DNA from 3 places in the Candidatus Kaistella beijingensis genome. Region 2 is predicted to be linked to each of the others. Evidence: riboswitches for the same ligand, from Rfam matches in the RefSeq annotation. Region 2 holds a riboswitch; each other region holds the start of a gene.
What was found. Region 2 has a riboswitch for S-adenosylmethionine ahead of J4771_RS04225 (hypothetical protein). Riboswitches for the same ligand answer to the same signal wherever they lie in the genome.
Positions count from the first base shown of each region.

Region 1 (6,165 bases), 410 kb from region 2:
GAGCAAAATCCTAGTAATAGTATCATTATTCTTCTGCGATTCTGAAACCGCATCGATATTGAAAATGATTTCTTCTACTTCCATTTTGTTCAGCTTACTTTCGATAACTGAAACATTGGAAAGTGTAACTTCATCTAAAACATCGAGCTCCTTATTATTTGAAATTGCATCTTTATAACAGGCAAAAGCTTTTTCGCGAGTATCTAAATTCAAACAATAAAAAAGATATTTGATGAAGTGCGATTTACCGCTTCCGTAATAACCGCTGATCCAAATTCCGGTTTTTCCTTCGGTTTTGTTTACAACTGCATTTAGAAATTTATAAAGATTTTTGATGATGTCTTTTGTAAAAACATATTCTTCAATTTCCTGTTTGATATGTTCGGAATCCATATCACCTACAACCACTGCAGGATTAATATGGCGATCAATTTCTTTTAAGTAAATAGATTGTAACTTCATTCGATTCTAATTTATTGTGATATCAGTTGGTTTAGGTGATTGGCTCTGTACACATTTTCATCTCCAAAAATACCGAAAAGTGAATAGTGATCATTCTTGAGTTCGCCGGGATAAAATGCAATTAATTTATAATTTCTCACATATTCTTCCGTCTTTTTCAAAAATTCGGAAAGCCGCAGATATGGAAAAATGGATCCGAATCCGTAAAGTAAGAGGTACACTCGATCGGGAGATTTCTCGTCAAAATAAGCTTTGAGTTTCTCGCCTATATGATTGATAAATCCTTTTTCAACCGCATCATTATCATTTTTTTCCTGCGCTTTTTCAGCGATAAAGTCTAATGCGTTTTCCTCATCAATTTCTTCCAGTTCAAAAATTTGTTCCAAAAGACTGCTGCCCATAAATATATTGTGCTTCAAATAATCTATAAACTCGTTATAAATGTTCAACACAAGACAATTGAGGTTATTTGATGGACGCTGTAATTTACGGTCAAGTTCCTTTATTTCTTCTCTAATCTGAAATTCCTTTTCGGGATTATAGGTATAGATATATACAGGAAAGAAAAGCAAACCTGTATCGGGATCCTTAAATTCTTCTTCGGAAAGAAGCGAAAAAATTTTATCGTTGATATTATTTGGCATGAATTATTTTAGAATTTGACTGTTCAACATCAGACAGTTTAAGAACCATTGCTCATTATTTTCGGAAATGATTCTCATTAAATCATATGATGGCTCAACTGCAATAATTTTTTCTTTACTATAAATTCCCACTTCCTTAAAAATTTTTATGGCAACCTGCGAAAGTTTATATCTTGTGTTCTCAGAGATTTTATCAATTTCCTCAACACTTAACTTTTGAGATAAAAAATATTGAAAATCATAAGTCTGCAAATCATAATCGAAAGTTTTCCATTTCTGATAAACGACTTCCAAAGCAAATTCAGCAATTATGGTGTAAGTTTTACAAATGGCTAAAAACAAAATAATTTTTTGATCTACAACCGAAAGTGATTGGAATGCGTGAAGATAATGGATTTGTAAATTTTTCAGTCTTTTATCGAGTTCGCTTTTAATTCTTTTCTTGGAAGATTCAGAATTGGTGGGGATAACCAATTGATTCACATTTTCTGTTCCATCAAGAAAATCAGTGAAATCGGAAATGTTCTCCACGTAAATTTTTGCCTCACTATAAAGCAATGCCCCCGCTGTAAATCCAAGATTATAACTCATTTTTGAAAAAACTTAAAACTGTAAATATACGGAATGAAAGTGTTTTAGTAAAATTGGAGATATACAAATCATAATCTTCCAAATTTACAAAACTCCTGTGCGGTATATCTGCACAAAAATAATTAACTTTACAGAACACTTGGGCAAAAAATCCTAATCCATGGCAACCAATAAAAATGCGGTTTTACGATACAAGATTCTGGATTCCTGTTTTTCAAATCCATACAGGAAATTCTTCATTAGTGATTTGATCAAAATTTGCGGTGAAAAACTTTCTGAACATTTTGGGTATGAAGTCACTGTTTCAAGAAGAACAATTCTGGATGACATTAAATTCATGAGAAGTTTGGCTGGATACGACGCTCCAATTATTTCGGTTCCCGACGGCAAAAAAGTATATTATCAATATGAAGATCCTGATTTTTCAATTCTTAAAAAGCCACTTTCCACTAAAGAAATGGAGAGTTTGAATGAAGCACTTCAAATCTTGAACAGGATGAAAAATTTGCCCGGTTTCGATTGGGTAGATTCTATTTCGGCTAAAATAAACTCGGGCCTTGATTTGCAGCACTCTGAGCGAAAAATTATAAGTTTCGAAGAAAATGAATTCCTTGTAGGAACCGAGTTTTTAAGTCCTCTTTATCAATCGATACTTAACAAAAATGCACTGAAAGTATCCTATAAAAGTTTCAGAAGCGAAAAGCCAATCCATATCATCTTTTCACCCCAATATCTGAAACAATACAACAACCGATGGTTTGTATTTGGTGAAAATCACGAATTTAAAAGCATTCAAAACCTTGCATTGGACAGGATTAAAAAACTTTCACCGTCTAAACATCCATATTGTGAATCTACCGTAGATTTCGAAGAATATTTCGAAGATATAATAGGCGTAACAAATGATTTAAGCAAAAAACCTATAAAAGTAATCATCGAGTTAAGCGATCAAGTTGCTCCATATATTGTAACTAAACCGATGCATGGTTCACAAAAAATAAAAGATAATATTCTTACACTTAATGTAAAACACAATCAGGAATTAGAGACTTTGCTCCTTTCCTATGGAGAGCGAATTAAAATTTTGGAGCCACAATCATTGGTGGACGCTTTGAAACTGAGGGTTTCAGATCAGCACAACCATTATTTCAAATAATATTTTTGTAGTGCAATTCTGCTGCACAATATCTGTTTTACTTTGCAATAGAAAACAAGAACAATCATCAGGAGATTCCGCAAAGACGGAACGCCAACCGAGAGATCCAAAATCCACGGTGGTAAAGTATGAGGGCAACCGCCAAAATATAAGGTAACATCCCATTACTTTTTTCCTGCTGATAAAAATAAATTTAACCACAAAATTTACTTTTATGAGCAAAAGACAAAGCAATACGCTAAAATTCAGAACAGCAAGCAATGTGTTTAATCCCGCTAAAAGTGGTTTCTACAAGCGAAGACCGAATTTTATTTTTACCATAAGTGAGATAACAAACTTGTATTTTCGTTTCACTGGATTCATTGAAAAATTGAGCCCAGAAAACAAAATCAAAATTAATGAAGTTCTAAAATCTAAAGAAGAATTAGATTCTTTTACAAACGACCTTTTCTTGTATGTTTCGTCTTCGATGATGTCACAAACATCAGTATCATTAAATGAGTTTATCAAGCACTTTATTAATGACTATCAAGAAAATGAAGAAGAAAGCTGTGCAAATGAACAATTGTCAGATCAACAACATGTTTTGCAAATTGCCGCATAAAAATTGACAAACAAGAAAAACACCTTGCACAATCCAAACTTTTTTCGTAATGTAACTATCTTTGTAACCTTGCAATATTTCAAAAAAAGGATTTTCACTTTATCTTTGCAACGTAATCATCAGGAGATTCCGCCAAGACGGAACACCAACCGAGAGTTAACCTTCCACGGTGGTAAAGAATGAGGGCAGACCTGCCAAAAAAAGGTTATTTTCCTTATGTTTCTGCGGTTTCCTGATGATTTTTGTAATGATTTTTTAAAACAAAATCCTATGAAAGACTGCATTATTTATGTGAAAAAAGAGGAGCATCATCTCATCGGGAACGTCAATATCGGACTTTCTCATTTGGTGGAAGTTAAAATAATTTCACCTTATGCAGGATTAACGCTCTGCGCTTCATCTTTGGATCAAGAAGAATGGAACGAAGATCAACAAAAAGAAAATGCTGAAAGACTTCTTTTCGACTGTTTCAAAATTTCACAATTGATGGAAAATAAAAAGCAGTTGATCAAATCGGATTTTCATCAGTTACTTCATAATCTGAACACTTTTAACAATCATAAATCTGAAGATTATGCACGAAACCGAGATGAATTGATGCGGGTTTTTCTCCGGACACACTTCAGTGAACTTTGTGGAAATGATTCAATGCAAGACGATTACGGAACGCAGATTTTTATTTTTCTCAACACTTATTTTGCTTTGAATGGAAAATGTGTGGAACTGAATCTTTCTTCCTTGATGCAAAATCAACCCGAACCACCTCCATTTGCATCACTTGAAAATTTACTGAAAGAATATCTTACAAAATCCGAAGAACAAAGAATTGAATTGCTTGCACAGCACATCATCAACAATCAAAAAAGCAAATACAGTTGGTTTTTATCACAGGAATTTCTCATCAACAATTAATTTATAATAATGACAGAAAATATCAACAAAACACAACAGGTTTACCGAATGACATTAAGCGGCTATTGGCGCGAAACGGAAGAATGTTACGCCGTCAATCAGTCGGATGACGACCGCTACATAGAACTGCAATTTCTGTGTCCTTTCAACGGTTTGACCGTAGAATTTTATAGAGAAGAAGGTTTCAATTTACTTGAAAAAACACAAACCGTTTATGACCTGATGACTGGACTTTTCTACGCTTTTGATTTCATTTATGGTAATGGCGATACAATCAGATTCAAAGAAAATTTCGAAAAGGCTGTCAAGAAGTTCAAAGGAAAAAAAAGCAGGGTTAAGATTGAAAAGTTACACAGAAAACGTCTTGCCTATTGGATGCTAAGACATTTTGAACCTCAACACATCAGCGTCCATCTCCGCAGACAAATTGACCAAATGCTTAGGTCACTTTTGAGAGAAGGCAAATTTGAATATCGTGCGCAATATCCGGCATCATTTGTAAAGAATTTTCTATTGATGGGAAAAATGGATGAAATTGATTTGGACGGTTTTGCGGAAACTATGAAATACAATGAGTTTTTGAATTTACCCGAAGACCGAAAAATGAATCTTTATATCGAAATGATAACTGGAAGAAATACAGGATACAACGAATATCTTCAGGAATGGTGGGAAGAACGAAATAGCGAAAATCAATAATAGTCAAAACAATGGAAAAAATATTTGTACAATGGATGTTCGGACAGTTTTTAGTTGCCAAGGTCACCTATCACAAAAAGCATTTTGTGGAATTCGAAGTACTATATCCATTTAGTGTTATTAAGGGAGACTTTTTCAGTGAGGATGTAGATTTCACCAATGAAGAAAACTGTTGGATTATTAAGAATTTCATTAACAGGGTTGTTTTTATACACCTGCAAATAGCCACCGGACAAAGGATATGGAAGACGGAAATACAGGATCCCAATTGGTTTACGAATGGGGCTACAAGAAGACAGTTAGTGGAACTGGTACATCAAGAAAAACATCATTGGTGGGAAGAAGATTATATAAAGTTCTTCAGTAAGAAAACCATTGAAAACATGATGACCCGAATCAATCACTGTCTTCAAAATCCTACCCAAAATTTCATTGCAGAAGATTTTGAAATGGAGCGTGAGAAGACTATTAATAAGATGAAAAGCATTATTTTGAAACAAAAAGTAAAGGAAGTTTACATTTATTTATGCGACAGGAGGTTTGACCGGGAACTAAAAAATTTCCACAAAAAATTAGAATTCAAGGGCGGTGATGATCCTGATTATGAACTCGCACTTGCCTTGACAGAATCTTCATATTCCTATCCCGATGTATGTTTAACAACCCATTCTGATCTATTAAGAAAGGAATTTGAAAAGAAGCCAATGGCCGAAAAATTATCATTTTATAACGAACGGACAGACAGGGAATATTGGAATCCGTATTTCGATTTGGCCAAAGAATGGCTACAGAATAACAAGCGAATTAAAGAATTTAACGTATTGCAGGATACAATAAAAGTTAATCTTTATAACCAAATGATCAATGGCAAAAACACAGGGTATAATGATCTTTTGCAACAATGGTGGCTCAACAGATATTGAAAATGAAGCCTAAACGAACAGTTTAAAAGAAAATTTTAAAAAAAATATATTAAAAAACTCATGAAATTTACCAACACAGGAAATAAGGCTACCATTCGATTAACTGATGGGATCGTCATAATGTTAAGTGAATGCTCCAAAGATGATTTAGAATTTTTGTTAAATACTGATAAT
Region 1 is NZ_CP071953.1:1,317,188-1,323,352, forward strand. It holds gene brxC (BREX system P-loop protein BrxC) at 1-462, opposite strand, end outside; gene J4771_RS06120 (BREX protein BrxB domain-containing protein) at 474-1,106, opposite strand; gene J4771_RS06125 (BrxA family protein) at 1,110-1,697, opposite strand; gene J4771_RS06130 (helix-turn-helix transcriptional regulator) at 1,858-2,853, shown strand; SAM-I-IV-variant riboswitch at 2,913-3,012, shown strand; gene J4771_RS06135 (hypothetical protein) at 3,068-3,457, shown strand; SAM-I-IV-variant riboswitch at 3,569-3,669, shown strand; gene J4771_RS06140 (hypothetical protein) at 3,728-4,369, shown strand; gene J4771_RS06145 (hypothetical protein) at 4,379-5,068, shown strand; gene J4771_RS06150 (hypothetical protein) at 5,080-5,991, shown strand.
Region 1: it holds a riboswitch for S-adenosylmethionine, as region 2 does, so the genes downstream of both, J4771_RS06135 (hypothetical protein) here and J4771_RS04225 (hypothetical protein) in region 2, are expected to answer to the same signal.

Region 2 (6,165 bases):
GCGATGAAGAAAAATGAAGAAAAATTAGGTTGGAATATCTACATCCCGAAATTTGAATACACGACAGATAACGCCGCAATGATTGCAATGGTTGCACAACTGAAATATGAACGGGGAGAATTTGCAGAATTATCGATTTCTGCAACGGCGAGATATGAACTGGATTGATCAGGGGTTTTTGATAAGATTTTGAATTTTGAATGTTGAATATTGAATTCTTTGCATGAAATTATTTTTTGGAAATATTGAAAACGGGAAAGTTGAAATCAACGATGAAGAACAGCAACACATCGTGAAAGTGCTTCGTATGCGTGAAGGTGAAGAAATTTTCGTCACTGATGGTAAGGGAAATCTGACAAAAGGAAATCTCGTTTTTGAAGGGAAAAAAGTTTCTTTAGATGTTTCGGAAATCCAAGAAAATCTTCCTGATTTTCCGACCAAACTTCATATTGCAATCGCTCCGACAAAAAACATCGACCGAATTGAATTTTTTGTAGAAAAAGCTACAGAAATGGGCATTTCGGAAATCACTTTAATTCAAACCGAAAAAACAGAAAGAAAAAATCTTAATATTGAAAAACTTCGGAAACAGAGTGTTGCAGCTTCTAAACAGAGTTTGCGTTTTTATTTTCCCATTATTCATGACTTGACGAAGTTTTCAGATTTCATTAAAACTTTAGATCCTGAAACGAGTTTTGTGGCACATTGCAATGAAAATTTGGAAAGGATTGATTTAAAAACGCTTCGAAACTTTCCCAATAAAATTTTAAATCAAGAAAAAGGTTTTGGAAATGATGCTGTAATGATGCTTCGAGAACCTCAGCATGACAAAACTAAAAATCCAAACGAAATCACATTTTTAATCGGTCCTGAAGGAGATTTTTCGGATAAAGAAATCCAACTTTTGGCGGATAAAGGAATTAAAGCAGTCTCGCTTGGGAACCAGCGATTGCGAACGGAAACTGCGGGAATTTTTGTGGCGGCTTGGAATTACTTTCAAACAATTAGCTAATTTTTTTGCCACGAATACACCAATGTATTTATTCGTGCATTCGCGGCACTACAAATTCTAGTCAAATTTTTTCCGTTCCCGCAGATATTTTTCCAAAATCTCTTCCCCGCTTCTGATGGAATTTACCGCCCATCGAACCTTCATTTTCCACAATTTTTCTTCCGAAAGTTTGTAGTCGATATTAGATTTGATAAGTTTCTGTTTGAGTTCATAAACACAAATCGCAGCTGCAACCGAAACATTAAAACTTTTTGTAAATCCATACATCGGAATGGCTAAAGTTTCATCCGCAAAATCTAAAATTTCATCGGTAACTCCTTCCAGTTCGGTTCCGAAAACCAAAGCGACGGGTTCATTCATTTGATAATCGGGAAGCATCGTTGCGTTGTTTTCAGGTGAAACTGCTAGAATCTTGTAGCCTCGGTTTTTGATTTCCTTCAAAGAATCTAAATGATGGGGAAGTTTTTCTACTTCCACCCAATTTTCTGCACCTTTTGTCACGCGCAAATTTGGGTTGAAAACATTATCGCTTTCCATCGCCACAATTTTGTGGAAACCGCATGCTTCAACGGAACGCACAATTGCAGCCGCATTCCGGAACTGATACACATCTTCCATCACCGGTAAAACGAAATCGGAACTTTCTGCCGCGAAATGTTCAATTTTTCGCAAACGTTCGTCGGTTAGGAACTGTTTGAGGTATTCGAAGGTTTCGCGATTTTTCATGGCCCAAAAATAAGGGAAATTAAGCTGCTGCAAAAATCAAACTCTAAAACCGCAAAAGTCACAAAAGTTCTGTGTGTTTTTCCATAATTTTTTTTTAAAAAAACTTGAGAAGTAAACAAAGGAACAATTAAAGATTTTTGGTGGCGCGAGCGAAGCGAGCGCCGAAAAGTGTAAAATTTTTGTGTTTAGAAGACAATAACTTCAGTTTCATAACGAAACCCGCGATAGGGATTGCAGCGGAAATCCCACAGTAAGCGTCGGAAAATTTTGAGTGTTGGTAGTAAGCGGCTGCACGAGGAATTGCAGCGGAAAGCCCGCTTTTTTAAATTTTTTGCTGTGGCAAAAGCGTGGGGAAATTTAAAAAAATCGCCCAATAATTATGATTTTCAAGTTTCTATTAAAAAGTTTAATTTTAAGGCATGAAATTGCCAACCAGAACTCGAATATTCCTAATCAAGCAATTGCATTGGACCAAAAAGTAAAATGAAAATCTTCAAATGAAACGAAAAGTACTCCTCATCTACACCGGCGGAACAATCGGGATGGAAAAAGATTATGAATCAGGAAGTTTGGTTCCTTTTGATTTCTCGAATATCTTCAAGAAAATTCCGGAAATGAAATTGATTGAGTGTGAAGTTTCGGTTCATCCCTTCAAAAAGCCGCTCGATTCTTCGGATATGGGTCCAAATGAGTGGAAAATTATCGCCAACTACATCGGCAAAAATTATGAGAAATATGACGGATTCCTGATTCTTCACGGAACTGATACGATGTCTTACACCGCATCTGCATTGAGTTTCATGTTAAAAAATTTGAGAAAACCCGTGATTCTTACAGGTTCGCAATTGCCGATTGGAGATTTGAGGACGGATGCAAAGGAAAATCTTTTGACAAGTCTTTATTATGCAAGTTTGTACGAAAATGATGAAGCGGTCATTCAAGAAGTTGCGGTTTATTTTGAATATAAATTGTTGCGTGGGAATAGAACTTTGAAGTATTCCGCGGAATATTTTGATGCATATCGATCGCCAAATTATCCGGTTTTAGGACAATCGGGAGTTCATCTGAAAGTGGAAAAGGATTTGTTGTTAAGACCGAAAACTGACGCTGAATTTACGGTAGACGACCATATTTCGCGGGATGTTTTGTTTTGGCGAATTTTCCCGGGAATGCATTTGGATCATTTTTCAGAAATTCCGAATATGAAGGTTTTGATTTTGCAGGTTTTTGGTTCTGGAACTATTTTTAATACTGAAAAGACACAGCAAATTTTAAAGTTTCTGCGTGAAAGAGGTACTGAAATAGTGGTGGTTTCGCAATGTGTTTCGGGTGGAATCTCTTTTGGAAAATACTCCAATTCCAATATTTTCAACACAATCGGTGCAATTAGCGGACATGATATCACGGCTGAAAGTGCGATAACCAAAGCGATGCATCTTTTGGAAAATCCTAATTACGAAGGAAGTTTTTCAGAGAATTTTTCTAAAAGTCTTTGCGGGGAAGTAACAGAATGAGAACTTTTGTTTGAGGTTTTGAGGGTGGGAATATAATCCTGAAAATCTTGATTTAAAATAATTGTCGTTAAAAATATATAAACGTACATAACTCCAAGAAAACACTTTTGTTATTCACCAAAAAAGACTATTTTTGCAGTCTTCAATTAGAGAGGTGTCCGAGTGGTTGAAGGAGCCAGCCTGGAAAGTTGGTATACGGGTAACTGTATCGAGGGTTCGAATCCCTTCCTCTCTGCTATTATTGACTGTAATCCACTGTTTTTCAGTGGATTATTTATTTAAACAGGTTCGCTTACCCCACCAATTCCCATTTTTTCCCATAAGTAATCATTAACAATCTTAAAAATACTTTTAATCTCTGATAATTGTGTTTCTACATGTTAATTGTTTTGAGACAAATTCTTTAGACTCATTTCAAGCCTTTTAATAAAAATCAAAATTGAAAAATTTTATGCCTATTTCTCTAATTTTCATCAATTCTTACAAAGGTTTTTAATTCATTTACATATGTAATTCGCCCAGTTAAACCGAAAATTATATTTTCCTCATTACTTATTGGAGACTTGTTAAACCGCTTTTTAAACACTATATCAAGGGCATATAAATATAATCCTTGACGATGCACCCCGTAGATTGCTTTTTGGCTGTTATAGGCATTCACAAGCTCCAAATTCGTGTAATTTTCAAATCTTTCAATATAATTTATGATTTCGGCTTTGTCGCCTTGTCTTTGCGTGTATACGTGTTTCATGTGTTTGTTTATTTGTGCTAAAGCAGGTGTGGAATAAATGGATTTTTGAACTTCCGAATCTTTTATTTTGTTATAAAAATTTTCTTTGTTCTTTGATGTGATAATGTCTTGTGGAATTCCTATTTTTAGAAACCAATTATACTTATTGATGATAATTCTCTCAACATGATAATAGGAAAGAAATTTAGATTCTTCCGCTTCTGTTAAGAATTCGCTGCGATAACTTTTGATTATTATATCTGCATAAAGTTGATTGTGTTTCAACTTTTGGTAGGGAAACTCTGATAAGTAATGGCTGTTTTGCCTGGTTGTAAATGTAAATCTCAGAAATGCTGGAACTTCAACTTTGTCAACTTCCAATAGGTTTTTCAAATCTTCAACTTCACAAACAGTAAATTCTTTGTAATCAATCCTGCAATAATCCAAATGAGGATGATACAAAATCTTAAAAATTTTGTCAGAAGTGTTATTTAACGGTAATGTGCAAAAGAATTTTTGATAAAGTTTGGATAACATAATTTTCTTATTTTAAGTTTAATAAGCCCATCGTAAACCACCGTGGAATGTTAAATCTCGGTTGGTGAATCATTTGATTCGTCTTGATGACATCGCAAATATAATAACTTTATTTGAAATCTTTTTGTATTTCTGAAACCTTTTCAAGTCCACTTCCGGATGCAGCGGTTTTCCATTTTCAATATGCTCATAAAGTTCGCGAGAAAAATAGCATCCATTCAAAATCCCTCTTGCGCCCAAACCGTTGAAAACGTAGAAATTTTCATGCTTTGGATGTCTTCCTATAATTGGTCTTCGATCTTTTACGGTTGGCCGAAAGCCAAATTCTATTTCTTCCACTTCAAAATCGTGGGGATAGAATTCGCACAGTCCGTTAATGAGCTGCTCTTTTGCAGAATCGTCAATCTTATGGTGAAGTTGGTCACGGTCGTAAGTTCCGCCGTAATAGTAAGAATTATTTTTTAGTGGAAATAAAAAGTGCTTTTTCTTTAGTGTTAATTGAAACGGAAGTGGTCTTGAAAGTTTAACTTTCAGATGATGCCCTTTATTGGGAACAACTGGAATTTCGGAAAAATAAGGATTTTCCTTCACACCCATTCCTTCACAGAATACAATGTTTTTAAACTGAAAATCTTTGTATAAATGTTCCTGAAGTTTTGAATAATGGAACCTTTCTTGAATAAGAAGCTTATTTTCTGTCAAATATTCATTAAAGTCGCTAAAAAAATCAGCTACATTTAAACGTGCAGATTCATTGACGACACCACTTTGAAACCTGTTTTTTACGGTATCTAAATCTTTAAAATACTTATTTAGAAACAACTTTAAGTCCTGGTGTTCGGCTTTCTTTAACCAAAGTTCTTTCTCTTTTTCGTCATGAAATATGCGATGGATATTTTCTTGGATTAAATAGTTTTGACCAGTGTAGTTTTCAATTTCACTCAATGTTTTTTTTAATAGATCTATTTGCTCTTCTGCCAACCAAAAAGTAGTGAACTTCTTCAAAACGACTGGATTAATGATTCCTGCCGAAACTTGAGAAGCACTTTTTCTATCATCGGAAAAAATCACAAATGATTTATTATTCATAATAAGTTGGTGTGCAAAGAAAAACCCCGCATAACCGCCACCAACAATAATGTAATCTACATTTCTCATCGCATAATTTAATCAAAAAAAACCTGAGTAAAGGTACTCAGGTTTTCTATAATTTTCAAATGAAATTTTAGTAATTCCACATATCGTTTTCCATTTGCAGGATTTGCGCTTTCAGCCTTTCGCTTTCCTCCAACTGTGAATCTGCGTCACGAGGAATATAATCCTTTATTACCCCGTTTCCTAAACCATTATCTGTTTTGTAGATGACAGTAGAAAATCTTCTTGCATTCAATAAATCATCAAAAGTAATATCAGAGGACAAGTTTTTATTGTTGAAAGCTACAGAGTTTGCAAGAACTTCACGAGCATCTGGATAATACACCCAGAACAAATCGATTAATTCATCTTTAGCTGCCAAAGGTTGTCCATCTGGTCCGTATTGTCCCATTGTAGAAGGATCTTGCCCCATTGCTGCAATTCCCAAAAGTCTGTATTTCATTTGGCTGTCTCTTCTATCGATATACCACATTCCTTTGATTTTCAAAACC
Region 2 is NZ_CP071953.1:907,728-913,892, forward strand. It holds gene tsaD (tRNA (adenosine(37)-N6)-threonylcarbamoyltransferase complex transferase subunit TsaD) at 1-168, shown strand, start outside; gene J4771_RS04205 (RsmE family RNA methyltransferase) at 224-1,012, shown strand; gene J4771_RS04210 (TrmH family RNA methyltransferase) at 1,070-1,738, opposite strand; gene J4771_RS04215 (asparaginase) at 2,236-3,252, shown strand; tRNA gene J4771_RS04220 (tRNA-Ser) at 3,401-3,487, shown strand; gene J4771_RS04225 (hypothetical protein) at 3,716-4,519, opposite strand; SAM-I-IV-variant riboswitch at 4,510-4,614, opposite strand; gene J4771_RS04230 (NAD(P)/FAD-dependent oxidoreductase) at 4,589-5,677, opposite strand; gene porN (type IX secretion system ring subunit PorN/GldN) at 5,745-6,165, opposite strand, start outside.

Region 3 (6,165 bases), 730 kb from region 2:
ACCCGGGTCATTTACATCGGGAGAAAGAGAGGCAGTTTTGTTTGTCGGACCAATTGAACCTGCGACAAATCTTTGTACTTCAGGATTTTTGCCGGTGAATTCATCGCAGACTTTTCTGGCAATCTTTGCAGACTCAAAGTTCAGTTCGTACACCAAATCTTCCATATGATAATCCGCCATTGCAATGGTGGTTCCCGAAAATGTATTGGTTTCGATGATGTCTGCTCCTGCTTCCAAATATTTGGAATGAACTTCGGCAATCGCTTGTGGTTGAGTGAGAGAAAGCAGATCGTTGTTGCCTTTCAAAGGATGTTCCCAATCTTTAAATCGTTCGCCTCGATAATCTTCTTCCTGAAAATTGTAGCGTTGAAGCATTGTTCCCATCGCTCCGTCTAAAACGAGAATTCTTTCGTTGAGGGCTTTGTATAGTTTTTCGCTGTTTGTCATAGTTGAAATTTCGGGTTGCAAAATCACTAAATTTTCAGCCCATTTTCTAATTTTATAAAAGATTAATTATCAAGCGCTTGCTTTAAATCTGCAATAATATCTTCCACATTTTCTAAACCAACGGAACACCGCACCAATCCTGCGGTAATACCGACTTCATTTCTTTCTTCATCGGAAAGTTTGGAATGTGTTGTTGATGCAGGATGAGTCACAATCGTCCTCGTGTCTCCAAGATTGGCGGAAAGTGAACACATTTTTATTTTATTTAAAAAATTTCTGCCTCCTTCAATACCACCTTTTACTTCGAAAGCGACGATATTTCCGCCCAATTTCATTTGTTTTTTGGCGATTTCGTAACTTGGATGAGATTTCAAAAACGGATATTTTACCAATTCTACATTGGGATGATTTTCTAAAAACTCGGCTACTTTAAGAGCGTTTTCACAATGTTTTTCTACACGAATTGCCAAAGTTTCCAAACTTTTACTCAAAATCCACGCATTGAAAGGCGAAAGCGAAGGTCCGGTTAAACGGGAAAACGAATAAATTTCCTGAATTAAATCTTTTCTACCAACTGCAACTCCACCCAAAACTCGACCTTGACCATCAATTAATTTTGTCGCGGAATGCACCACAACATCGGCTCCATATTTTATTGGCTGCTGCAAATACGGTGTAGCAAAGCAATTATCGACGATGAAAATCAAGTTATGTTTCTTGGCCAAATTTCTGTAAAACTCTAGATCTAAAATTTCAATCGCAGGATTGGTTGGCGTTTCGAGATAGAGAATTTTGGTGTTGGGCTGAATTAAACTTTCAACATCAGCGGAATTTTCGGCTTTAAAATAAGTATAATCAATATTCCATTTTGGAAAATATTTGGTGAAAAGCGTGTGCGTGGAACCAAAAACCGACTGACAACTCACGATATGGTCGCCAGAATTGAGCAACGCTGAAAAGGTGGAATAAATCGCCGCCATTCCCGTAGCAAAGGCGTAACCGCTTTCTGCACCTTCCATTTTCACGATCTTGTCGATAAATTCCGTAACATTCGGATTGGAAAAACGGCTGTACAAATTTTTCTCTTTTTCTTCGGCAAAACTTGCGCGCATATCTTCCGCATCTTCAAACACAAAACTTGAAGTTAAGTATAAAGGTGTTGAATGTTCGTCAAACTGACTTCTTTCAGTTTGAGTTCTTATCGATAAAGTTTCTAAATTTTCGTTCATTTTTTTAAATTTTGGCTAAAGCCAATTGATTTTTGAATTTATTAAACGGACTAAAGTCCGTTCCTATTGATATTACTTATTCTCCGACAATCTCAAAATATCACCAAAAACTCCTCTCGCCGTCACTTTTGCGCCTGCTCCTGCTCCCATAATCACGATTGGATTTTCGCCATAGCTTTCCGTGTAAATTTCAAAAATGGAATCGGAACCTTTCAGTTGACCAAGTGCGGAACTTGCGGGAACGGAAATCAATTTCACATCGAGTTCACCTTTTTCTTGGTGTAAATCTCCGTGAAGGTCTCCCACAAAACGAAGAACGTGATTTTCAGGTTGCTCTTTTTTTAGCTTTTCAAAAACTTCATCCAATTCATTTAATCTTGAAATAAATTCAGTTTTTTCAACATCTTGTAAGCTTTCAGGAACTAAATTTTGAACATCAATATCCTCAAATTCATTGATTAAATCGAGTTCTCTTGCTAAAATCAACAATTTTCTTGCGACATCATTTCCCGATAAATCTTCGCGCGGATCAGGTTCGGTGAAACCTTTTTCCATCGCTTCTTTTAAAATGGTTGAGAACTTATCGCTTCGAACCGAAAAATTATTGAATATATAACTCAATGAACCTGAAAAAACACCTTTAATTCTCGTAATATTTTCACCAGATAAATGTAAAAGCTTGATAGTGTCGATTAACGGCAAACCTGCTCCAACATTGGTTTCATAAAGATATTTCTTGTTTTTCTTATTTAAAACATGTCGAAAATTACGGTATTCAGAAATGGGTAAAGTGTTGAAAATCTTGTTGGATGAAACCAAATCGAAACCGTTTTCTGCCAAAACAGAATAATTTTTCACAAAATCTTTACTGGCAGTATTATCAACAACAATCATATTTTCGAGTTGATTCTGTTGGGAGAAATTTATCAGTTCTTCAATATTTGAAGGTCTTTCTGCGGTGAGAACTTCGTCATTCCAATTTTTGGTAAAACCCGCTTTGTTCAACGCAATTTTTTTGGAATTGGCGACAGCGACAATTTTTAAATCTAATTTTTTGCGGTTTCTGATTTCTTCCGAACTTTCCAAAACCTGCTCTATCAAAGTTTTTCCAACATTTCCGTGTCCGATAATCGCCAAATGGACCGTTTTGGGTTTTGCAAATATTTCTGCTTCGATGATGTTTCTTGCTTTTTCATCCTGTGAAGAAGTCACCACGATATTTACTCGGTTTTCGCTTGCAACTTGATTCAGAATTAATGGAAAAACATTGTTTCTGGCGAGTTCAGATAAAATCTTATTGAAATCTTTCGCCACAAAGCCAAGAACAGAAACATTATTAATACTGTAAATCTGACTTACCTTCCCTGATTTTCTTTCCTTCTCAAACTCGTTAATCAGACAATTAACCGCATTTTCCGCATCAGTTTCATTCACCAAAACTGACAATCCATTTTCAATCGCCTGCTGAGAAATGACACCTACGCTGATTCTAGCAAATGTGAGCGCCTTGAAAATTCTGCCGTCAATTCCCACTTCGCCAAGAAAATCCTTGCCTTCGAATTTGATGATGGCTTTGTTTTTCAATAATTTTATTTCGTTTCTATTTTTCATTTTTACGTTATTATTTTACCTAAAATTTCATTTAATTGTTCATATTCCATTAAAAAAGCATCGTGCCCATGAATGGAATAGATTTCATGGTAGAAAGCATTTGATTTGTTTTTTATTAAATTTTCATGGCACTTTTTTATTTCAAAAGCGGGGAAAAACAAATCAGAATCAACTGCAACTAAATGGATGTTTGCATTAATATTTTTTAGTTCTTCTTGAGGTGCATCAATGTTTATCAACAAATGATTCATCAAATGATAAGCACTTAAACTAAATCTTTCGTTTAAAGATTTCCCATGAAAATTGAGCCAATCGTGTGATTTTAAAATTTCTCTTTCTTCATCAATTTCATTCTTGAAACGAAGATTTAACGATTCGGGTGTTCTGTAACAAAGCATCGCATGAATTCGGGCTTTTTGAACTGGTTCTTCCTTTTGAGTCAGCAAAAATTTTTGAACTAAACATTGGGAATGAAGCCAATCCGAAGTCTTGTAATCGCAAGCAATTGGAATGAAGTTTTCCGTCAAATCACTTTGAACTGCCAACATTTCCCAACCAATTGCGCCTCCTAAAGAACCGCCGATAATGGTATGAAGTTTTTCAATTTTTAATAACTTTAACCCTTCCAAGAAAATTTTCGCAATATCTTTAGACTTGAAATCCTCATAGTTTTCAAGCAAATTTCCATCAAAACCATTTCCCGGAATATTGAAACAGATGACTGTGAATTTGTTGGTATCAATGGTTTTGTTTTCGCCAAGCAAGGTTTTCCACCATCCATTTTCGCCTGAAACATTGGAGTTTCCTGTTAAAGCGTGATTCACCAAAACAATCGGCGCAGAAAATAAATCCTGTCCGAAAACTTGATACGACAAGTGAATGTCAAGCGTTTTGCCTGAAATCAGTTCAAAATTATAAAGGGTGATATGTTGTAGCGAAGTTTTCAATTTCCTTTAAAAATAAAAATTGAAAATGCTACCTAAAAGTGGTAAAAATAGTTCCTGTTATCTTCTTCGCCAAAGCGAATAGAATGTAGCACCTTCTTCGTTTCCGAAGGGTTGCCAAGGTTTCACAGAGTCTAGTCTCTCCACCTTTCTTGATAACATTTTCAATATGTAAATGAACAAATCTGACTGCAAATATAGAACAAATTTCGAATTTCCCAATATTTTGAAAAAAATAATATTTCATACTTTCGTATGAGAAAATCAAAAAATATGATGTCGGAAAAGGAAAGACTGCACGATGAAAATTGGAAAAAATGGGGTCCTTATGTGAGCAACAGACAATGGGGAACGGTGCGAGAAGACTACAGCCACAACGGAAATGCATGGGGTTACACCACTTATGACGAGGCAATGAGCAGAGCATATCGATGGAGTGAGGACGGAATTGCAGGAATTTGCGACAGTAAACAGCGACTTTGTTTTGCCTTTTCATTTTGGAATAAGAAGGACAAAATGATTAAGGAACGATTTTTCGGATTGAGCAATTATCAGGGAAATCATGGTGAAGATGTGAAGGAAATCTTTTATTATCTTGATAATACGCCGTCGCATTCTTATATGAAGATGGTTTACAAATATCCGATTGAAGCGTTTCCTTATGATGAAATTATTCAGAAAAATACTGAAAGAAGCAAATCAGAACCCGAATTTGAGATTGTAGATACGGGAATTTTTAACAACAATAATTACTTTGACATCTTCATCGAATACGCAAAAATCAACCACGATGATTTTCTAATTCGGGTAACTGCATTCAACAGAAGTAGTAAAAAAGCGTCTTTGGTGATTCTTCCAACGCTTTGGTTTAGAAATAATTGGAGATGGGGTTATGGAACGTACATTCCAAAACTAAAATCTTCGGTGAACGGAATTATTGATATTGAACATGATTCCATTCCCATGAAAAAATTGTACGCAAGAAATCAAAATACTACCGCCCTATTCTGCAATAATGAAACGAATCCTCAAGTGATTCCGAATATTGAAACAGATGCAGAATATTATAAAGACGGCATCAATAATTTCTTGGTTAAAGATGATGAAGACGCCATTAATCCTGAAAAATTCGGAACAAAAGCAAGTTTTTATATTGATGCGGAAATAGAGGCGGGTGAAAGTCAAATTTTTGATTTTAGGTTAAGTCCACACGAAATGCAAGATGCGTTTTTTGACTTCGACGAAATCTTCAGTTTAAGACAAAAAGAATCCGACGAATTCTATTCAGAAATTCAATGCGAAATCCAAGATGATGAAGAAAAAAACATTCAAAGACAGGCATTTGCAGGACTTTTATGGAATAAGCAATTCTACCACTATAATGTTTCAAAATGGTTGAAAGGCGACCCAAAATTTGTCGCTCCACGAAATTTCGACCATTACGTTCGAAATTCCGAGTGGGAACACATGCAGAACAAGGACATTATTTCTATGCCCGACAAATGGGAATATCCGTGGTTTGCAACTTGGGATTTAGCTTTTCATTGTGTTCCTTTTGCACTGATTGATTCGGAATTTGCAAAACATCAATTGAAATTGTTGACAAAAGAGTGGTATATCCATCCGAACGGACAACTTCCTGCGTATGAATGGGATTTCAGCGACGTGAATCCGCCTGTTCATGCATGGTCAACTTTCCGAGTTTTTAAAATTGATGAAAAAATTAACGGAAAACCTGATATTCCTTTTTTAGAAAGCGTTTTTCAAAAACTATTACTCAATTTTACTTGGTGGGTAAATAGAAAAGATAAAAACGGCAACAACGTTTTCGGTGGCGGATTTTTAGGATTGGATAACATAGGTGCTTTTGACCGAAATATGCAGTTCAAAAACGGCGACCATTTGGAACAAGCCGATGGAACCAGTTGGATGGC
Region 3 is NZ_CP071953.1:1,636,571-1,642,735, forward strand. It holds gene J4771_RS07630 (homocysteine S-methyltransferase family protein) at 1-447, opposite strand, end outside; gene J4771_RS07635 (trans-sulfuration enzyme family protein) at 510-1,676, opposite strand; gene J4771_RS07640 (ACT domain-containing protein) at 1,749-3,287, opposite strand; gene J4771_RS07645 (alpha/beta fold hydrolase) at 3,290-4,234, opposite strand; SAM riboswitch class I at 4,289-4,393, opposite strand; gene J4771_RS07650 (MGH1-like glycoside hydrolase domain-containing protein) at 4,505-6,165, shown strand, end outside.
Region 3: it holds a riboswitch for S-adenosylmethionine, as region 2 does, so the genes downstream of both, J4771_RS07645 (alpha/beta fold hydrolase) here and J4771_RS04225 (hypothetical protein) in region 2, are expected to answer to the same signal.